One region of the Caldalkalibacillus uzonensis genome, then DNA from elsewhere that is predicted to be linked to it. Evidence: predicted binding sites of a transcription regulator. Region 1 holds the regulator's gene; each other region holds the start of a gene.

Region 1 (2,267 bases):
AGCCGGCTGGCAATCCCCGTCATAAACTGAATGACAAAAGGGAACAACCAATAATAACCGAACGCCAAGCCGGCAACAAACAGAACGGCAGCCCCTGGAATGTAGGCCAGGGTGATTTTACGTTCTTTCTCGGTTAAACCTGGGCTAACAAAGGCCCAGATTTGGTACAACGCAAATGGAAAGGTTATCACCAAACCAACGACGATGGAAAACAGGAAAAAAACCTTAAAGGCATCAGTTAAACCGATGACCACCCAGGGAATCTGAGCAGCCACCGGTTGTTTTTGCAGATACTGCACCACGTTATCGGCGAGGAAAAATCCCAATACCATGGACACAAGAAAAAGGATCAAAACATAGATGACCCTTTTTCTCAATTCACCGATATGTTCCATGACGCTCATATCATCGCTTTGCTTGTGCTTAATATTGGTTCTTTTGATATGTTTGGGTATGGAACGCTGTTCCTGCTCCATTTCTCTCTCCTCCGGCACCAGGCAGTTTAAACAATTGTTTAACGATCGTTTTTCTCTTCTGTTTGCTTCGGTTTATCCTCATCAACCAGGCCATTGGTGGCATTTTTAAATTCACGCAAGGTTTTTCCAAAGGCACGGCCCAATTCAGGCAGTTTGCTCGGCCCGAACAAGAGCAGTGCCACTAAAATAATTAAAATTAAACTGACAGGTCCGATAGTTGGCATTTGTTTATCCCTCCAATTTATCCAATCCTTCTTCCTTAGAAGGTGAAGGATAATGTTTTAAAAAGTAAATCAGGGTTTGTAATTCGATGGTCAGATCAATATGATGGATACGGATATGATCTGGCACATCAATTCTGGCAGGGGTAAAGTTAAGGATCCCTTTGATGCCAGCTTTGATCAGCAGGTTTACTGTCTCTTGAGCCACTTGGGCCGGCACCGTTAAAATGGCAATGGGGGTGTCAGCCAGGTCCCCTTCCTGGAGATTGTCCAAAGCATAAATGGGGATCCCGCCAATGGTTTGGCCAATCTTGTGCGGATCAACGTCGTAGGCTTTCATAATTTTGATGTTGTGGCTTTTTTGGAAATTATAGCGCAACAGGGCCGTACCCAGGTTACCAACCCCGATGAGCACCACGCCTGTTTTATTATCTTGTTCTAAGATTTTCCGAAAAAAGGACAATAAATACTCCACATTGTACCCATAACCTTTGCGGCCCAGCGCTCCAAAGTAGGAAAAATCCCGCCGGATGGTGGCTGCATCTATTTTAACAGCTTCGCTCAGTTCCGTCGATGAGATGCGCTGTTTTCCTGCCCTTTTAATATTTTCCAGCACCCGGTAATACAACGGCAGCCGCTTGGCTGTGGCTTGCGGAATCCGTTGCTCGCTCATCAGGCATTAACCCCTTCTTCACCACGCAAAATAGTCAAAGCGTTAGGCAATTGATCAATGATTGCTTCTAAACAGGTTTGAGCATCTTGCACAGCACCCGGAAGGTTAATAATGAGCGAGTTGCCGCGCGTACCGCAAATGGCGCGGGTAAACATGGCCAAGCGGGAGCTCTCCAGTGCTTTGCGCCGCATCTCTTCAGCCATGCCTGGAACGACGCGGTCAATCACCTGTCTGGTCGCTTCAGGGGTGACGTCATCCGGACTTAAGCCTGTTCCGCCCACAGTGACCAGCAAATCCACTTGGTGACGGTCGGTGATCTCAATCATATTTTCTTTCAGGGTTTCGATACAATCCGGCAAGACACGGTAGATGATAACATTGGCTTCCAGATGGTGGGTTAACACATCTTTTACCGCCGGCCCGCTGTTATCCACCCGCTCCCCCCGTGATGCTTTATTGCTCGCTACAACAATGGCCACTTTCCACATACTAACGTTCCTCCCTCTTGAAATCTCCGCTTTTGCCTCCTGTTTTTTTCAGGAGATAGGTGGGGCCAATCACCATGCCTTTGTCCAATGCTTTACACATATCATAAATGGTCAGGGCGGCCGCTTGTGCAGCTGTAAGTGCTTCCATTTCTACACCTGTTTTTCCTGTTGTTTTTACTTCCGCATAAATTTTAATCACAGCCTGTTTCCCTTCCCGTACCGGTTCAAAGCGAATGTCGATCCCTGTCAAGGGCAAAGGATGACACATGGGAATCCATTGGGGTGTATTTTTAGCGGCCATCACACCAGCCACTTGGGCAACGGCCAGTACATCCCCCTTTTTAACCTTCCCTTGTTCAATCTGATCCAAAACTTCACGGGGCATTTGAACCTGGCTGAAGGCCACAGC
Region 2 (2,267 bases), on a different contig from region 1:
CAAATTACCTTGACCATAAATAAAGCCATAACCTACAGCCCAAAACACAAGAGAGGCAATACCGAATGTAAAAATAGTTTTGCCAGCGATATGGCCGGCATTTTTCATCCGCGTTGAACCTGCCTCAAGGAGAATAAATCCCCCTTGCATCAGGATGACCAAAATCGTGGCCACCATCACCCACAGTGCATTAAGGTAAAACAACTCTCCCATTTCCGATCCAACTCCTTTCTTTGTTTTACATGAGCAGCACACGTCGCACCGCCCATTTAACGTAAATATAGTTAACATATAACGTTAGTTATATTTTCACATCTTAGTCGTTATGTCGCAACTAATCTGTAAGATAATTTGACATAGATTTTGTAAGTTCAAGAGTGCAATTTTTTTGGTCACTTCATGATTGAAATGCTGTTTGTAACTGGAACCACTTGCTGTCCAGCAGAATAAAATGTGCTAGCTAAGATGGGGCAGATGCCCAGGAAGGAGTGCTTATCTGTTATGAATCAGCATTCATTATCCTTGCCACCCAGGCCAGCTAAACCCAGAACATGCGGGTTAACCATAGTTATTGATAAGGGGATGCCTGTCGGTTACTTCAAGGACGTCATCAGCACCCACGCCGGCTATATTGATTTTGTCAAATTTGGCTGGGGAACTTCCCTTGTCTCCGACTGTCTTGAAGAAAAGATAGGCTGTTTGAGAGTCAATAACGTGGCTTTCTTTTTTGGGGGAACTTTGTTTGAGAAGTTCCTGCTGCAGAAAAAAGTAACGGATTATTATCATTTCTGCCTCCAGCACGGCTGCCAGCATGTTGAGATCTCAAATGGCACGGTTCCGCTGAGCAACAGGGATAAAGCCAGTTTCATTGCTGATTTTGCTCATGAGTTCACCGTTTTCAGTGAAGTGGGATATAAGGACCAGCAACGATCCCGGGAGCTCCATCCTTCCAGGTGGATTGAGTATATCGAAGAGGACTTACAAGCAGGAGCAGCGATGGTAATCACCGAGGCAAGGGAAAGCGGAACAAGCGGAATATGCAGAGAAAATGGAGAGTTAAGACATGGTCTGATCGAGGAGCTGATTGAAGCGGATGTGGATATAAACCGCCTCATCTTTGAAGCTCCGAACAAACAGCTGCAAACTTACTTTATCAGGAAGTTTGGAACGAACGTTAATTTGGCCAATATCCCCTTTGGAGACATTATTTCTGTAGAAACCCTAAGACTGGGCTTAAGGTCTGACACTCTGTATCTATTTGAAGAATGTGCAGCGGGAGAGTAAAATGGTTTGTTGAACATTAGAGGACTGTCACCTGCCTGACTGCTGATCACAAGATGGTTGCAAGCCAGGCAGCTGATGGTCCTTTTTGATTTCACGTTGCTTGTCCTTTATTTGGCATGGAATTTTGACAATATCATGACATTTGGTGCATACTCCCATTGATTGTGACATATATCACATGCTTAAGGGCATCTTAGCGCTATGATTTAAATGTAAAACAAAGGAAAGGAGTAGGTACCATGGCACGCCCTGACTTGGAGACCAGTAAGAAGCAAAATGTAACTTCCATCCGGCAAGAAACGGAAACGGATACATCCCTGAAAGGAACATTATTCTCCGTGTTTGGCCTGGGTCTGTTTATTGTCATTAGCTGGCTGGCCGTTTTTGCACTCTTTCTGTCACGCTCATAACCAGATAAGGAGGTTTATGACCGATGCATCTTCATCGTTATGAAAAATATTGGCTCTATTTCGGAATTGGCACATTAATTGTCTTTTTATCTGTTTTAGGTGTCGGTGCCTTTGCCATGGGACAGTACCCGCCCAGTCACGATGCGGTTGTTGACCCGCTCAACGTAAGTGAAACGCCCCCATTTGATGATCCGGGGCTTGTTCAAATTGATGATCAAACGTATGTGGCCAATATTGTGGCTATGACCTTCGGCTACCGCCCTAATGTCATTGAAGTACCTGCAGGAGCCACCGTAATCTTCGAAGTGACCAGCGAGGATGTCATACACAGTTTCACCATTCCCGGTACCAATGTGAACATGATGGTCACTCCTGGCCACGTCAACCAGGCGAGACACACCTTCACCGAACCAGGTTCTTATTTAGTGTTATGTAACGAATACTGTGGCGCTGGCCACCACTACATGCAAATGACAATCGAGGTGATTGAACAATGATAGCCAAAGTGAAAGCGGGAACAGAAGTGAATCCCTCCGATGCCAAACTGAGTATGGCTTATATCTATGTCGCTTT
Region 3 (2,267 bases), on a different contig from region 1:
TATACTTTCTGGCATAGTTCAGAAAATATTCCGTTTGTTTCTCGACGTAAAACTCTTTCAAAATTACATGTCCCATGGCCATGGCCAAGGCACCGTCTGTTCCCTGTTTAACGGGCAGCCAGTCATCTGCAAATTTGGTAGACTCGGCATAGTCAGGACTGACCGAAACCACTTTGGTTCCCTTATAACGTACTTCAGCCAAGAAATGAGCATCAGGCGTCCGTGTTTGGGGAATATTGGAACCCCAGGTGATGATATAACCCGAATTATACCAATCGCTGCTTTCAGGAACATCGGTCTGGTCTCCCCATATTTGCGGCGAAGCCGGGGGCAAATCCGCATACCAATCATAAAAGCTTAAAAGCGGTCCGCCAATCAGATTCATAAAGCGGGCACCTGCGGCATGGCTGACCATGGACATGGCCGGAATCGGAGAGAAACCTACATTGCGGTCTGGGCCGTACTTTTTGATTGTGTACAGAAGTGAAGCAGCAATAAGATTAACCGCTTCATCCCAACTGGCCCGGACAAATCCACCCTTACCTCTGGCCTGTTTGTACTGTTTGGCTTTTTCAGGATTTTCAACAATGCTTTCCCACGCTTGTAAGGGGTCGGAATGTTCTTGCTTAGCCTCGCGCCACAATTTAAGCAACACACCGCGAATATAAGGATACTTGACACGTAACGGACTATAGATATACCAGGAGAAACTCGCTCCACGCGGACAACCCCGTGGTTCAAAATCTGGCATATCAGGTCCTGTGGAAGGATAATCTATCTGCTGTCCTTCCCAGGTAACAATGCCATCTTTCACATAAATGTTCCAGCTGCATGAACCGGTACAATTGACACCATGGGTGGAACGAACCACTTTGTCGTGCTGCCATCTGCGTCGATAAACATTCTCCCAGTCCCGATCATGATAAGTCACCTCGCTGTGCTGATTGCTGAGTCGTTCAGCAGGTGAAAAAAAATTAAGGCGTTCCAAAAGTGGTGACCTTTTTTTACCCAAGTTTGTTCACTCCTCTAGAGTTATGTCATGCTCTATAACCAACATAAGATGATCTGTGACCTCATTTTATCTGGGGAACAAGCTTGGAGATGTGAAATATTTCACACTATATGGCTTTATCATATTTTTTTAACCAAATTGTCAATAACTCGTCACAGTCCCGCCTGGTGAAACTTCCTGTATAGATGCTCATCCTTATTTTCCTGCATACAACCAATTAGTCCCTAATATCATCGGCCATCACTTGCGCCCAGCTTGTTGGCGTTTCATAAAGCCTGACAGCATAAAGTGGCAAACCTGCATTTTTGAGTGTCCGGCAAATATAGATTGCCAGATTTTCAACCGTTGTTCTGAAACCAAGGATGACCACTTTAGACCCTGACGCCTTCAAAACATCAATAACAGGTTCATCTCCTTTGGCTAAAAAGGCATGGTCCAGACTGTTTAAGACCTTAAGTTTGACAATATCCTTTAAATCAGCAAAGTCTATCACAAACCCTTCGTCTGAACCATGCTGCTCGCACTTTGTTTCACCTTTAACCATGACTTCCAGAATATAAGTGTGACCATGTAGGTTAGCACACTTCCCCTTGTGTCCGACCAGCTGATGGGCACTGTCAAAAGTAAAACGCTTACTGACAATTACTTCATTGGGCATCATTCTCACTCCCCGTTAAATATTTTCAAGCTAGAGATTCGAGTCATTTCAAATTTGACAGCTTACCGCTTATTTACCTGGTAGTAGTTGTCCTCCAACGGCTTGGTTCGCCCAATTTAAAAAAAGGAGGTTAACACCTCCGTTTAATCCTAATATTGTACTCTGCTTCAAACTATGCCAGCTTATGTGATGCCCTCTTTTCTTTTCCAAATGACTGGCGGTTTACAAGGAAGCACACTAGTGCCACAATGGCAAGCAAGACAAAGCCTAACCAGTAATCTCCGGTCAGATCTTTAATACCTCCCAGAAGAATTGGCGGAAAGAAACCTCCTATTCCCCCAAAAGCACCAACCACTCCGGTTACAGCGCCCGTATTTTCCGGTGCTACTTGTGGTACCAATTTGAAAACCGCGCCGTTACCTGCCCCCACTAGGAAGGCTACACCTAAACACCCAATACTGAAGAAAAACAAATTATTGGTTGAAATGCTCATAAGCAAGGCACCTAAGACCACTCCAATAAAAACGACCCCCAGAATTTTTTCAGCTCCCAAGCGGTCAGATAACCATCCTCCGACAGGACGCATAAAGGTAGCCA

What was found. The regulator Rex, encoded in region 1, represses fermentation and respiration genes when NADH is low (regulators of the CRP and FNR family bind a similar motif). The targets are predictions, from matches to a motif close to TTGTGAAATATTTCACAA.
Region 2: a site for Rex is predicted at 1,447-1,464, ahead of J2S00_RS11555 (cytochrome c oxidase subunit 2A). Genes of this name have one in related genera too.
Region 3: a site for Rex is predicted at 1,102-1,119, ahead of J2S00_RS09160 (nitrate reductase subunit alpha). Genes of this name have one in related genera too.

Annotation. Positions count from the first base shown of each region.
Region 1 covers NZ_JAUSUQ010000014.1:16,410-18,676, forward strand. The annotation lists gene tatC (twin-arginine translocase subunit TatC) at 1-404, opposite strand, end outside; gene J2S00_RS15945 (twin-arginine translocase TatA/TatE family subunit) at 515-700, opposite strand; gene J2S00_RS15950 (redox-sensing transcriptional repressor Rex) at 705-1,370, opposite strand; gene J2S00_RS15955 (MogA/MoaB family molybdenum cofactor biosynthesis protein) at 1,370-1,858, opposite strand; gene moaC (cyclic pyranopterin monophosphate synthase MoaC) at 1,860-2,267, opposite strand, start outside.
Region 2 covers NZ_JAUSUQ010000008.1:94,439-96,705, reverse strand. The annotation lists gene J2S00_RS11565 (ammonium transporter) at 1-213, opposite strand, end outside; gene J2S00_RS11560 (phosphosulfolactate synthase) at 502-1,284, shown strand; gene J2S00_RS11555 (cytochrome c oxidase subunit 2A) at 1,524-1,694, shown strand; gene J2S00_RS11550 (cytochrome c oxidase subunit II) at 1,718-2,191, shown strand; gene J2S00_RS11545 (b(o/a)3-type cytochrome-c oxidase subunit 1) at 2,188-2,267, shown strand, end outside.
Region 3 covers NZ_JAUSUQ010000006.1:45,743-48,009, reverse strand. The annotation lists gene J2S00_RS09160 (nitrate reductase subunit alpha) at 1-1,012, opposite strand, end outside; gene queD (6-carboxytetrahydropterin synthase QueD) at 1,230-1,670, opposite strand; gene J2S00_RS09150 (MFS transporter) at 1,843-2,267, opposite strand, start outside.